Regions from separate parts of the Agrobacterium sp. GD03872 genome, predicted to be linked through region 2. Evidence: predicted binding sites of a transcription regulator. Region 2 holds the regulator's gene; each other region holds the start of a gene.

Region 1 (3,635 bases), on a different contig from region 2:
CGCCTCCGTGCTGGCGTCGCGGGCGATCCGCGTTGCCTGTTCGGCGCGCTCGATCTGGTCGCGGACGGCCTCCGTGATCGCCTTGATGGCGCTTGCCGTTTCGGTGATGGAGGCTGCCTGCCGCTCGGTGCGTTCGGCGAGCTGGTCGGCCCCCACCCGCATCTCCTCGGAACCGCCACGAACGGCGGCGGAATTGCCGCCGATGGCCTGCATCGTGTCGCTGAGCCGGGCGAGCGCGGTGTTGAAATTGTGGCGCAGGCTTTCGAGATCGTCGGGGAAGACGGTTTCGATACGATAGGCGAGATTGCCATTCGCCAGCCGGTCCAGCCCCTCATCCAGAGACTGCACGACCATCTGCAGGGTGCCTGCCTCGGCCTCGCGTTCCGCAAGATGCGCGCGCCGGGCCGTTTCGGCTTCTTCCCGGGTGCGTGATGCGGTCTCTTCCATGTCCCGCTGCAAAATGAGTTTTTCGCGGAAACTGCCAAGCGCACGCGCCATGCGGCCGATCTCATCCTTCCGGTCCTGATTGCCGATCTCCGCATCGAGGCGGCCTGCGGCCACTTCGCCGGTCAGCCCGGCAAGTTTTTCCAGCGGCGCGAAGAGACGCCGTGCCAAGAAGGCTGTCGCCGCGCACATGGCGGCCAGAACGCAAAGGCCGATCACGGCAAGCGTACCGGCAATCGAGATGGAGCCTGCGTTCAACTCGCTGCGCAGTATGCTTTCCACCGCCAGATATTTTTCGTCGGCAAAAGAGAACGGACGCGCATAGGCATTGGCTTCGCCATCCGTGCGGTCGATCCTGGCGACAGTCATACCCGCCGCGTTCAGGGCATTGCCGTGGAAATCGTAGATGGCCGGGTCAAGGCTGACCAGCCTTTCGCCCTCGACGCCGAGAACCTTACCATCGGCGGATACGATCGCGGATTGTTCCGAACTGCCGGCCGCGATGCCTTTCGTCAGAATCTGACTGAAAACGTCTTGCTTGACCTGGAAGAGGACGATGCCCTTGAACGCACCGAACTTGACGACCGGAACGCCGAAATAAATACCGGCCTCTTTCGTCGCGGCATCGATCCGCAGGCCGGAGAAGCTGATCTGGGCAACATCGTTGACCGCCTTTTCGGCATTCGCCGCGCCGCGCGTGAAGGCCGCACCAAGGCCGCTTTCCGCGAAGGCGCCGCCCTTGACGGTCTCGCCGAAAGCCGGTCCCTTCAGATAGGAATAATAGACCGTGCCGGCGGGATCGACGAAGAGAGCGTCGCTGAACGGCGTTCCCTGCAGATAACCGGCTATATCCGTCTGGGTTTTTTCATGGGTGGAATAATAAAAGCCGCTCGGGCTTTCCGGCTTGATCAGCTTTTCCCTGTCGCCGAAGGGGTTTTCCCTGACGAAGACGCGCTGCAGTTCCGCCTTTGCATCACCGGAATTCTTCTGCACGGTGGCCCAGCCGCTGCGCATGGAGACAACAGCCATTTGCAGGGATTCGATCTTGGCGATGGAATCCGCCTGGGTTTTCAGCTGTTCGAGACGTTCCTGGAGCATGTCGCCGCGAAAGACGAGAATGCTCTCCATGGATTTCGACGCCTGTTCCTCGAGAACGCCGCTGCTGCTCTGATAGCCGAGAAGCGTCAGAGCCCCGGTGGAGATCGCCATCAGCGCCAGGAAAATGACGAGCACCTTGGTGGATATGGAATGAAAACGGTTCAGCATGGCCGAAGCAGCCCCCAATGCCGGATCAGTTCCCGCACCATGCATGGATGGCGCCATCGGACGGCTGATATGGCGAACATATTGTGCTGCGGATCATCATGTCCGCAGCTCCCCTTTTTTGATTTTGTGGGGAACAATGCGGTACGCGGTTTAAGCAGAGGTAAATGCTGCACCGCAAATTTGATGAATGTTGTCGTTTTGTTCACTTATCGCTGGCAGGGTCGCAGCCGGAAAGATAAGGTAGCTCATGCAAAAGACGATTCGAATCATCGGTATCGACCCCGGATTGCGGCGCACCGGCTGGGGTGTGATCGAAACCCTCGGCAACAGCCTGCGGTTTGTCGCCTCCGGCACGGTGACATCGGATGGCGATATGGATCTCGCCTCCCGCCTCTGCCAGCTGCATGACGGCCTGGCGGATATCGTGCACAGCCATCAGCCGGACGAGGCGGCGGTGGAGCAGACTTTCGTGAACAAGGATGCGGTCGCCACTCTGAAACTCGGCCAGGCGCGCGGCATCGCCATGCTGGTGCCGGCGCGCGCGGGGTTGCCGGTCTTCGAATATGCGCCGAATGCGGTGAAGAAAGCCGTCATCGGCGTCGGGCACGGCGAAAAGCAGCAAATTCACATGATGCTGAAAATCCTGATGCCGAAAGCTGAATTCAAGGGTAACGATGCGGCGGACGCGCTCGCCATCGCCATCTGCCACGCCCATAATCGCGGCGGTGACAGGATGCGGCGGCTCCTGGCGGCCGGCTGAATAGAAAGTCTCACTGAGCGGGCGGCATCATGATCGGAAAATTGAAGGGCAGCATCGAGGAAATCGGCGCGGATTACGTGCTGGTGGATGTGCACGGCGTCTGTTACGTCGCCTATTGTTCGGCGCGCACGCTGTCGAAAATCGGCTCCGTCGGGGAGGCGGTGGTGCTGTTTATCGAAACCTATGTACGTGAGGACCAGCTGAAGCTGTTCGGGTTCCTGTCGGCACTGGAGCGGGAATGGTTCAATCTGCTGCAGAGCGTGCAGGGGGTCGGCTCGAAAGTGGCCTTGGCCGTCCTTTCCACGCTGTCGCCCTCCGAACTGGCCAATGCCATCGCGCTTCAGGACAAGGTGATGATTTCGCGTGCGCCGGGTGTCGGACCGAAGGTGGCGGTGCGCCTCGTGACCGAACTTCGCAACAAGGCGCCCGCCTTTGCCGGAGAAGCTTCGGCGTCCATCGGGCTCAAGCAGGAAATTGGTGAGGGTGTTGCTTCCGCGCCTGTGGCGGATGCCGTCTCCGCGCTCACCAATCTCGGCTATTCGCGCGATCAGGCGGCCAATGCGGTTGCCGCCGCATTGAAGAATGGCGGGGAGGGCGGTGACAGCGCCAGGCTGATCCGGCTCGGGCTGAAGGAGCTTTCGCGGTAGGCTGAGCGCGGTACATATGCTGTTCGGGCGCGATATTGAATTTCGTGAAGCGCCTTGACGCGACAGTCATGATATAGCGGCGAAGACCATCTCATGAATTCGGTTAGAACAATGGAATGCCCTGAATGAGCGATGCGGACAGACTGATTTCTGCGGACAAGCGCGGTGAGGACATCGACACCACCATGCGTCCACAGTCGCTGGACGATTTTACTGGCCAGGCGGAGGCGCGCGCCAATCTCAAGGTGTTCATCGAGGCGGCCAAGAACCGTGGCGAGGCGCTGGATCATGTGCTCTTCGTCGGCCCGCCCGGCCTCGGCAAGACCACGCTGGCGCAGATCATGGCCAAGGAACTTGGCGTCAATTTCAAGTCCACCTCCGGGCCAGTCATTGCCAAGGCGGGTGATCTCGCCGCACTTCTGACGAATCTCGAAGAGCGTGACGTGCTCTTCATCGATGAAATCCACCGTCTCAACCCGGCGGTTGAGGAAATTCTCTATCCTGCCATGGAGGACTTC
Region 2 (3,635 bases):
AAGAGATGAGGGCGGTCGCGCGGCAGATGACGGAGGCCCTGAGAGACGCGGAGCCCGGTGTCTTCACCTGCCGCAAGGGCATATGGTGTGTGGCCCGCGCCGGAAGCGGTGAATGGATCGTCGTTCTGGAAGACGGTCGCTTTGCGGGAAAAGCCTGCGATATCGCCGATATCGTTATCGTTTCCCGCAGAACTGCCTTTTCACAATGCCGCTCGGGCGCATTGCTGCTGAACCGCGATATTTTGCGGCGAACCGGTTCGCTGGAGATTGATTTCGCCGGCAGCGATCAGGCAGGGGTCGTCGGCAGGCTGCGCGCCGCAATCGCCGGAACGGACAGGCCATGGAGCGAACACCGCTCTTACGACTGGAAAAGCGGCCGTTTTGACCGCGACGTGCCGGATGCCGTCACCCGGCTGCTGGCGGTATCGCCGTAAGCGCCGCCAGCCTCATGACTCGTCAGGCCTTGACGCGCAGATCGGCGGTCAATTCACCGATACCGCCGATTTCTTCTTCATGCGCCGCATCGCGCCAGACTTCCTTCAGGCCGGCCTCGTACCATTCACGCATGGCGGGCAGGGCGAGCAGTCGGTCGCAATAGGCTTTCGCCGCAGGCGAAAGATCGGCGCCGTAGGTCTGGAAACGGAATGCCACCGGGCAGAAGAAGGCATCTACCGCCGTGAATTTCTGGCCGGCGAGATAAGGCCCGCCGAATTTCGCGAGGCCTTCGCTCCACAGCGTATCGATCCGCTTGATATCCGCCGCAAGCCCGGCATCGCCGCCCTGCGGTTTTACGCGAATGCCGACCGACATGGGGTAGAGATTGCGCAGCGTGGAGAAGCCCGCATGCATTTCGCTTGCGGCAGAACGTGACCAGGCCCGCGCCTGCTTGTCGCTTGCCCAGACGCCCTGATGTCTTTCAGCGAGATATTCGGCGATCGAAAGCGATTCCCAGATCGTCACGCCCTCGTCGACAAGGCAGGGCACCTTGCCCGTCGGCGAGAAGGTGGCGAATGAAACGCCTTCGCCGAAGGGGACAAGTTTTTCATCGAAGGCGATGCCGAGCGTGCGCATCAATACCCATGGCCGCAGCGACCATGAGGAATAATTCTTGTTGGCGATATAAAGATCGTACATGGCGCGTCTCCCGGATATGCTGCGCTTCTTATACCTGTCGAAGCGCCGCGGAATATCGAAAATAATCCATGGCACCCATAAGTCCCGTTGATGGGTGACGAAGGGCAGGGGGGCGGGCACCTCGGGTATCACCATTCGGTGACGGCGCTGCGTCCCGCTGTTTCCCGGTCGGCAATACCCGCAACGCCGCCGAAAACTTGCGCCAGACGGCGCGGGATCACAAAAGTCCGCCCGCCGGGCCAGAAGCCACGTGAAACACCCATATGAAATTGCTGTCGATCTTTGCCGGAAGAAACAAATCCGCCCATGGAAAGAACGATCTGTCCAGCTTCCTCACAATCAGCCGAATTGCGGGATGCCGCCATCTTCAATGGGAATTGCATCTACACAACGATCCCGCTTCGAGAGGATGACGGTTGACCCGGATCAATGGTAACGGCGGATCAGCCCAACCAGCTTGCCCTGGATTTTCACCCGGTCCGGCCCGAAGATGCGGGTCTCATAGGCGGGATTGGCCGCTTCCAGAGCAATGGAGGCGCCCTTGCGGCGGAAACGTTTCAGGGTCGCTTCCTCATCGTCCACCAGAGCCACGACGATATCGCCCGGATTGGCGGTATTGCCATTGCGGATGATGACGGTGTCGCCATCGAAAATGCCGGCCTCGATCATCGAATCGCCCTTGACCTCAAGCGCGTAATGTTCGCCCGAACCCAGCATGTCGACCGGAACGGCCACATCGTGAGTGTTGTTCTGGATGGCGGAAATCGGCACACCGGCGGCAATGCGGCCCATGACGGGAACGGTGACGGCGCCGCCGAGATCATTGGCTGGCGCCTTGGGGGCAGGGGCCGGTTCCGGCGCCTTTGGCTTGCCGAGACTGCCTTCGATAACGCTCGGAGAAAAACCGCGCTGCGGCCTTGCGCCCGGAGCGTAAGCCTCGGGCAGCTTGATGACTTCCAGCGCCCGAGCCCTATTAGGTAGCCGGCGAATAAACCCGCGCTCTTCGAGGGCGGTGATCAGCCGATGGATGCCGGATTTGGAGGCAAGATCGAGTGCGTCCTTCATTTCATCGAAGGAGGGCGGCACGCCGGACTCTTTCATTCTTTCATGAATGAAGAGAAGCAATTCCTGCTGTTTGCGCGTGAGCATGAGGAAAACACCCTTGAGAATCGTCGTTGAAGTCGCGAAACAAATACAGAACGAACACTATATGTTCCATATGTGTTCTGCAATCCCCTAAAATTTCGTGAAGCTGTGGAGGTGCGAAAACAAAACGGGAATGGCGCGCCAAAAACTCCGGTAGATAAGCTGGAATGAAAACCGCAAAATTTCGTTGTTTTTATTGGATTTTTTTCCCGTAAATAGGGGTCCCCAATCGCTGTATTGGCAAACCTCGTAATGCGTCATTCTCGCGTAGCGGCTAAGTGACTGATTACGCAGAATATATTGGGAACCTTCTCACGATCTAATGCTCTGCGATGTTGTGATTGGGAACCTTATTGGGAACCCTATAGCTCATCTGGCCGAAGCATATCACGAAGCAACCCCATCTTTTCTTGTCGATCTTCGACCAAGGCCGCCACCACTCTGGCTATTTCGCTAGTTGTGAACTCGGAGGGTTTGCCTTCCGCGCTCACACCGATCCAGCCACCGCTACGAACCATGTGCTGTAGATCGCCCTCGAAACCAAGGAGTACTTCGGCCCAAGTTTCATACGCGTCTTTCTCTTTGGCGGGGTCGAGGATATCGCGATACTGGTCAAAAAGCCGGAAGAACGCTGACAGGATCGCCACCCTCTCACGCTGTGTTGCTATGTAGCCGATCTCTTCATTGAAGGCCGCTTCAGGGCCATATAGTGCGGTAAGGATTTGCTGCTGGGCTAAAGGTACTGCCTCTCGCCGCCGCCATGCGGCGATAGCCTGCTTAGATAGAGCAAGGCTCTTCGCAAGTTCGGTATCAGTTTCCACGCCAACCAGCCGTTTTAGGTTGTCGATGTATAGGTCTATCGGTTTCTTCATTTTTTCCCCGTTGACAAGTACACAAAATGTAGTCATGACTACATCATGATTACTGCATCTCTCTCCGTTCGTGACATACCAGCCAGCGCAGCATTGTTAAATGCGGTGCGAGGAAGATTCATTGCAAGTGGTACATCGTTAAATCAGTGGTGCATTGCGAACAAGATTGATCGAGTTTGGGCTTCGGACGCGCTCGTGGGTAAAAGAAATGGCCCTAAAGCCCTAGCTTTACGCGAAAGACTTATCTCCGTCGCGGAGCGGCTTTAATGCAGGAAGCCGCTTGGATCACAACAATTGAATTTGCGTTCGTAACAGGGATGCAGAGGCAAGTAGCTAACAGGTTATGTCAGGCCATTGTCGCAGGAACGAAGCGACTGTGGCATGGACACGCACTCGAAGTCCGTACCGTCCACGGTCGCGGCGGTCGCTCTGGCATTCAATATCAGGTCAAAGTTTCCAGCCTTCCAGAGCATCTTAAAGACC
Region 3 (3,635 bases), on a different contig from region 2:
TCCAGAAGCGCTCGCCGCTTTCATTTTCCACCGTGAAATAATCGCGCACGGCTTCCTTTTCCCGGTCGCGTTTCCACCATTCGCCGAACACCCGCTCCGGCCCGTCGGCGCGCCGTACATTGTGGCGCACGCCTTTCCAGAGGAAATAACGCGGCGGATGGTCCGGCAGCAGCGCCAGCGTCTCGATGGGTTCCGGCCTTGCAAAAAGTCTGACCGGGCGCGGCCAGTGGCCGGGCCAGCCGAGCCTATCCTCAGGCGCAAGCGCCGCAACGGGGACAACGGAGCGTTCCGGCACGTCGCTTGCCACCGCCGCATAACGATAGACCCTGTGGCCGCGATTGAGGATGACATCGACCGTATCGGCGATGTCCGCACGTCCCTCCTCCAGAAGCGAGGAACGGGCCTGCGCGGCGACAAGCGGTTCGGCATGGGTGACGGTCAGCACCATCATCTCGATGCCGAAACCGGGATCGATGGTGTCGATCCGGTCGGTCAGAAGCCGGACAAGCTGCCTGACATCGCGCACGGGTCTGGAGGTGCCGGCCCGCACCGCCTGCAGGCCGCTATCCACCCGATGCAGCACCAGATCGACACGACGGGCGCCGAGGCCGCGCTTTTCCAGCGCGACACAAAGCTCCGCAACCAGCTTCTGCGTATAACGGGCAATCGTCTCCGCCGCCGCAATGGGTTCGGGAAAGGCGCGGCGCACCTCCACCAGCTCGGCCACGCGCACCGGCTCTATGGGTTCGCCGATCTCCCCGAAAGCCTGGGAAAGACGGCGCACGAGTTCGGGGCCGAAACGCAGGGTCAGCGGCGCACGCGGGGCATCGGCCAGCTCACCGATGCTGCGGAAACCGAGCACCTTCAGCCCGGAAACAATACGCTCTTCCAGCCTCAACGCGGCAAGCGGCAAGCCGCCGATCGCCACCCGCTGCCCGCCCGGCGGCACGATGCCGATCTCCTCGCGGCCAAAGCGGGCCAGCGCATGAGCCGCGCCCCAGCTATCGGCAATGGCGGCGCGGGCGGCAAAGCCTGCGGCATGCAGGCGGTTGACCATGCCGCTCAGCATCAGCGCCTCATTACCGTGCAGATGGTCCGCACCCGCCGTATCCAGCACCAGCCCATCAGGCGCATCGGCAGCGACGATGGGGGCGTAGATGCGCAGGAAATGAAAAGCCAGCTGTTGCAGGGCGTGGGCATCACCAGCTGCGTCCATATCTTCCACGATAAGGCCCGGCACCAGCGCCTGCGCCTTGCTGACCGGCGTGCCGGGCCGGATGCCCGCCGCCTTTGCCGCCTTGTCGAGCGCCAGCACCAGCCGGCGGCTGCCCTGGCGGCCGATCATGACCAGCGGCTTTTCAACCGGCGGCGCGTCCTTGCCCGAAAGACGCCGGAAACGATCCGTCGACCATGTCGGCAGGTAAAGCGAGACGACCCTTTGCATCACAGGCTTCCACTTCAAATTCGGCACTTTCGCCGCCGCGACATCGCAAAAGTTCGAGAAACCAGCGCGGCCTGCCCACCCCCGGCATCGGCAAGGGCGAAGAAGGACGGACGGAGATGCGCCAGCGGGTCACCGCCGCCGTCGGCTCGCCGAACAGCGCCGCATCGGCGGCGCGACGGAAACGGCGGATGGCGATGCCGGTCACACCAGAGGTTTCCGCCGCCAGTTGCAGCCGCCGCGAGGCGTTCATCGGCAGTTTCGCCACTTCGCCCATCACCGCGCCGAAGCCGTTGCAGCGAAGGCCTTCCTCAAAACAGTCGAGCACGCCTTTTTCATCGCGGCATTCAACGATGATGACCCTGTTCTGCGACAGGCCGGCCTGCGTCAGCCCCGGCATGAACAGATCCCGCCGGGTGACGCACCATAAAACCTTGCCGGAAAGCCGTGCCGCCACACCGGCCGCAAAAAGGGCGGCCGCCGCGCCATCGGCAGCGCCATTGCCGCCGCCGCTCACCTCATGCAGGCAGCCGAGCTTCAGCCCGCCTCCCGGCAGGTGATGGTCGATGGCATCCACGCCGAAAGGCAAGGTCTCGTGCAGGCGCGGAGCGCCGTTACCGATCCTTTCCAGCCTTTCACGCAGCTCTTCGACAACGAGCAACTGATCCGCGCGCTTGTGCATGGCATGACAGGTTTCAATTCCGGTTATTCATCTTTATTGTTCTTGTTTTGTTCCTATTTCAGCAAAGAGTCAAGCAATAGGCTGCCGGTCTTCGGCAGTTTGCACGGGAAGAGAGGATTCTGGCCTTGCGGCCCCCTGCCCCGCCGTTAAAACGGAATCATCCGCTCGCCGCCTGTTTTAGCCTGACAGCCGCCGGCAACGGACATCATGGTTTGGAGGAAACCGCCGATGATCGCCAGCATTCTGATTGCCGTGGTTGCGGCCATCCATATTTACATCGTCATTCTGGAAATGCTGCTGTGGGAAAAAGCGGCCGGCCGCAAGGCCTTCGGTCTTTCGGCGGATTTCGCCCGGCAGACAAAGGTGCTTGCCGCCAATCAGGGCCTTTATAACGGTTTTCTCGCAGCGGGGCTGATCTATGGGCTGATGCAGGGCGATGAAGGGCTGAACTTCAAGGTTTTCTTCCTGACCTGCGTTCTGCTGGCTGGTATTTTCGGCGCCGTTACGGCCAATCTGAAAATCCTGTTCATTCAGGCATTGCCGGCATTGTTCGCGCTCGGCTTCCTCTGGATCGGAGTATGAACCGATGAACGCATGGAACGATCACAGCGCAAAAGACGCCCTCAACCGCATCTTCATGGCCGCAGTCGCCAGCGCCGATCCGGCAAAGGTACTGCAACACCACCTTCCCTCCCCGCCCAAAGGACGCTGCGTGGTGGTGGGCGCTGGCAAGGCTTCCGCCGCCATGGCCGCCGCGCTTGAAGCGGCATGGCCGCATGTCGATCTTTCCGGTGTGGTGGTGACGCGTTACGGTCATGCAGTCCCGACTGCGCGTATCGAAATCATCGAGGCTTCCCATCCCGTGCCCGACGATAAGAGCGCGGAAGCGGCCAAACGCATTCTCGCCGCCGTTGAAGGCCTGACCGCCGACGACATGGTGATCGCGCTGATTTCCGGCGGCGGTTCGGCGCTGATGGTGGCCCCCGCCGAAGGCATGACGCTTGCGGACAAGATGGCCGTCAACCGTGCCCTTCTTACCAGCGGTGCGACGATTTCCGAAATGAACGCCGTGCGCAAACATCTCTCCCGCATCAAGGGCGGGCGGCTGGCGCTGGCTGCCAAACCGGCCAGGGTCGTTTCGCTGCTGATTTCGGATGTGCCGGGTGACGACCCGTCCGAAATCGCCTCCGGCCCGACGGTCGCCGATCCGAGCGATATTGAAACCGTGCGGGAAATCGTCTCCCGTTATGCGCTCGATCTTCCCGAAAACGTGCGCAGGGTGCTGGAAAAAGGCGAGGAAACCCCGAAGGCCGGCGATATCGAGGAAGATATCCGGCTCATCGCCGCCCCCTCGCTCGCCCTGCAGGCGGCAGCGGATGAGGCCGTGAAACTCGGGCTTACGCCGCTTATCCTCGGAGATTCACTGGAAGGCGAGTCAAAAGATGTCGGCGCTGTCATGGCCGGCATCGCGCTTTCCGCCAGCCGCAAGGGCCTGCCGATCAAAGGCCCGGC

The links. The regulator LexA, encoded in region 2, represses DNA repair genes until DNA is damaged. The targets are predictions, from matches to a motif close to TGTTCNNNNTGTGTTCNG.
Region 1: the regulator LexA is predicted to act here: its motif matches at 1,899-1,916, upstream of ruvC (crossover junction endodeoxyribonuclease RuvC).
Region 3: the regulator LexA is predicted to act here: its motif matches at 2,161-2,178, upstream of N5D22_RS25145 (ImuA family protein).

Annotation. Positions count from the first base shown of each region.
Region 1 covers NZ_JAOCCY010000001.1:274,752-278,386, forward strand. The annotation lists gene N5D22_RS01255 (methyl-accepting chemotaxis protein) at 1-1,710, opposite strand, end outside; gene ruvC (crossover junction endodeoxyribonuclease RuvC) at 1,958-2,470, shown strand; gene ruvA (Holliday junction branch migration protein RuvA) at 2,500-3,117, shown strand; gene ruvB (Holliday junction branch migration DNA helicase RuvB) at 3,243-3,635, shown strand, end outside.
Region 2 covers NZ_JAOCCY010000004.1:245,845-249,479, reverse strand. The annotation lists gene N5D22_RS12275 (ComEC/Rec2 family competence protein) at 1-434, shown strand, start outside; gene N5D22_RS12270 (glutathione S-transferase family protein) at 457-1,134, opposite strand; gene N5D22_RS12265 (hypothetical protein) at 1,263-1,505, opposite strand; gene lexA (transcriptional repressor LexA) at 1,561-2,283, opposite strand; gene N5D22_RS12255 (hypothetical protein) at 2,643-3,152, opposite strand.
Region 3 covers NZ_JAOCCY010000022.1:64,812-68,446, forward strand. The annotation lists gene N5D22_RS25140 (DNA polymerase Y family protein) at 1-1,444, opposite strand, end outside; gene N5D22_RS25145 (ImuA family protein) at 1,359-2,123, opposite strand; gene N5D22_RS25150 (DUF1304 domain-containing protein) at 2,352-2,705, shown strand; gene N5D22_RS25155 (glycerate kinase) at 2,710-3,635, shown strand, end outside.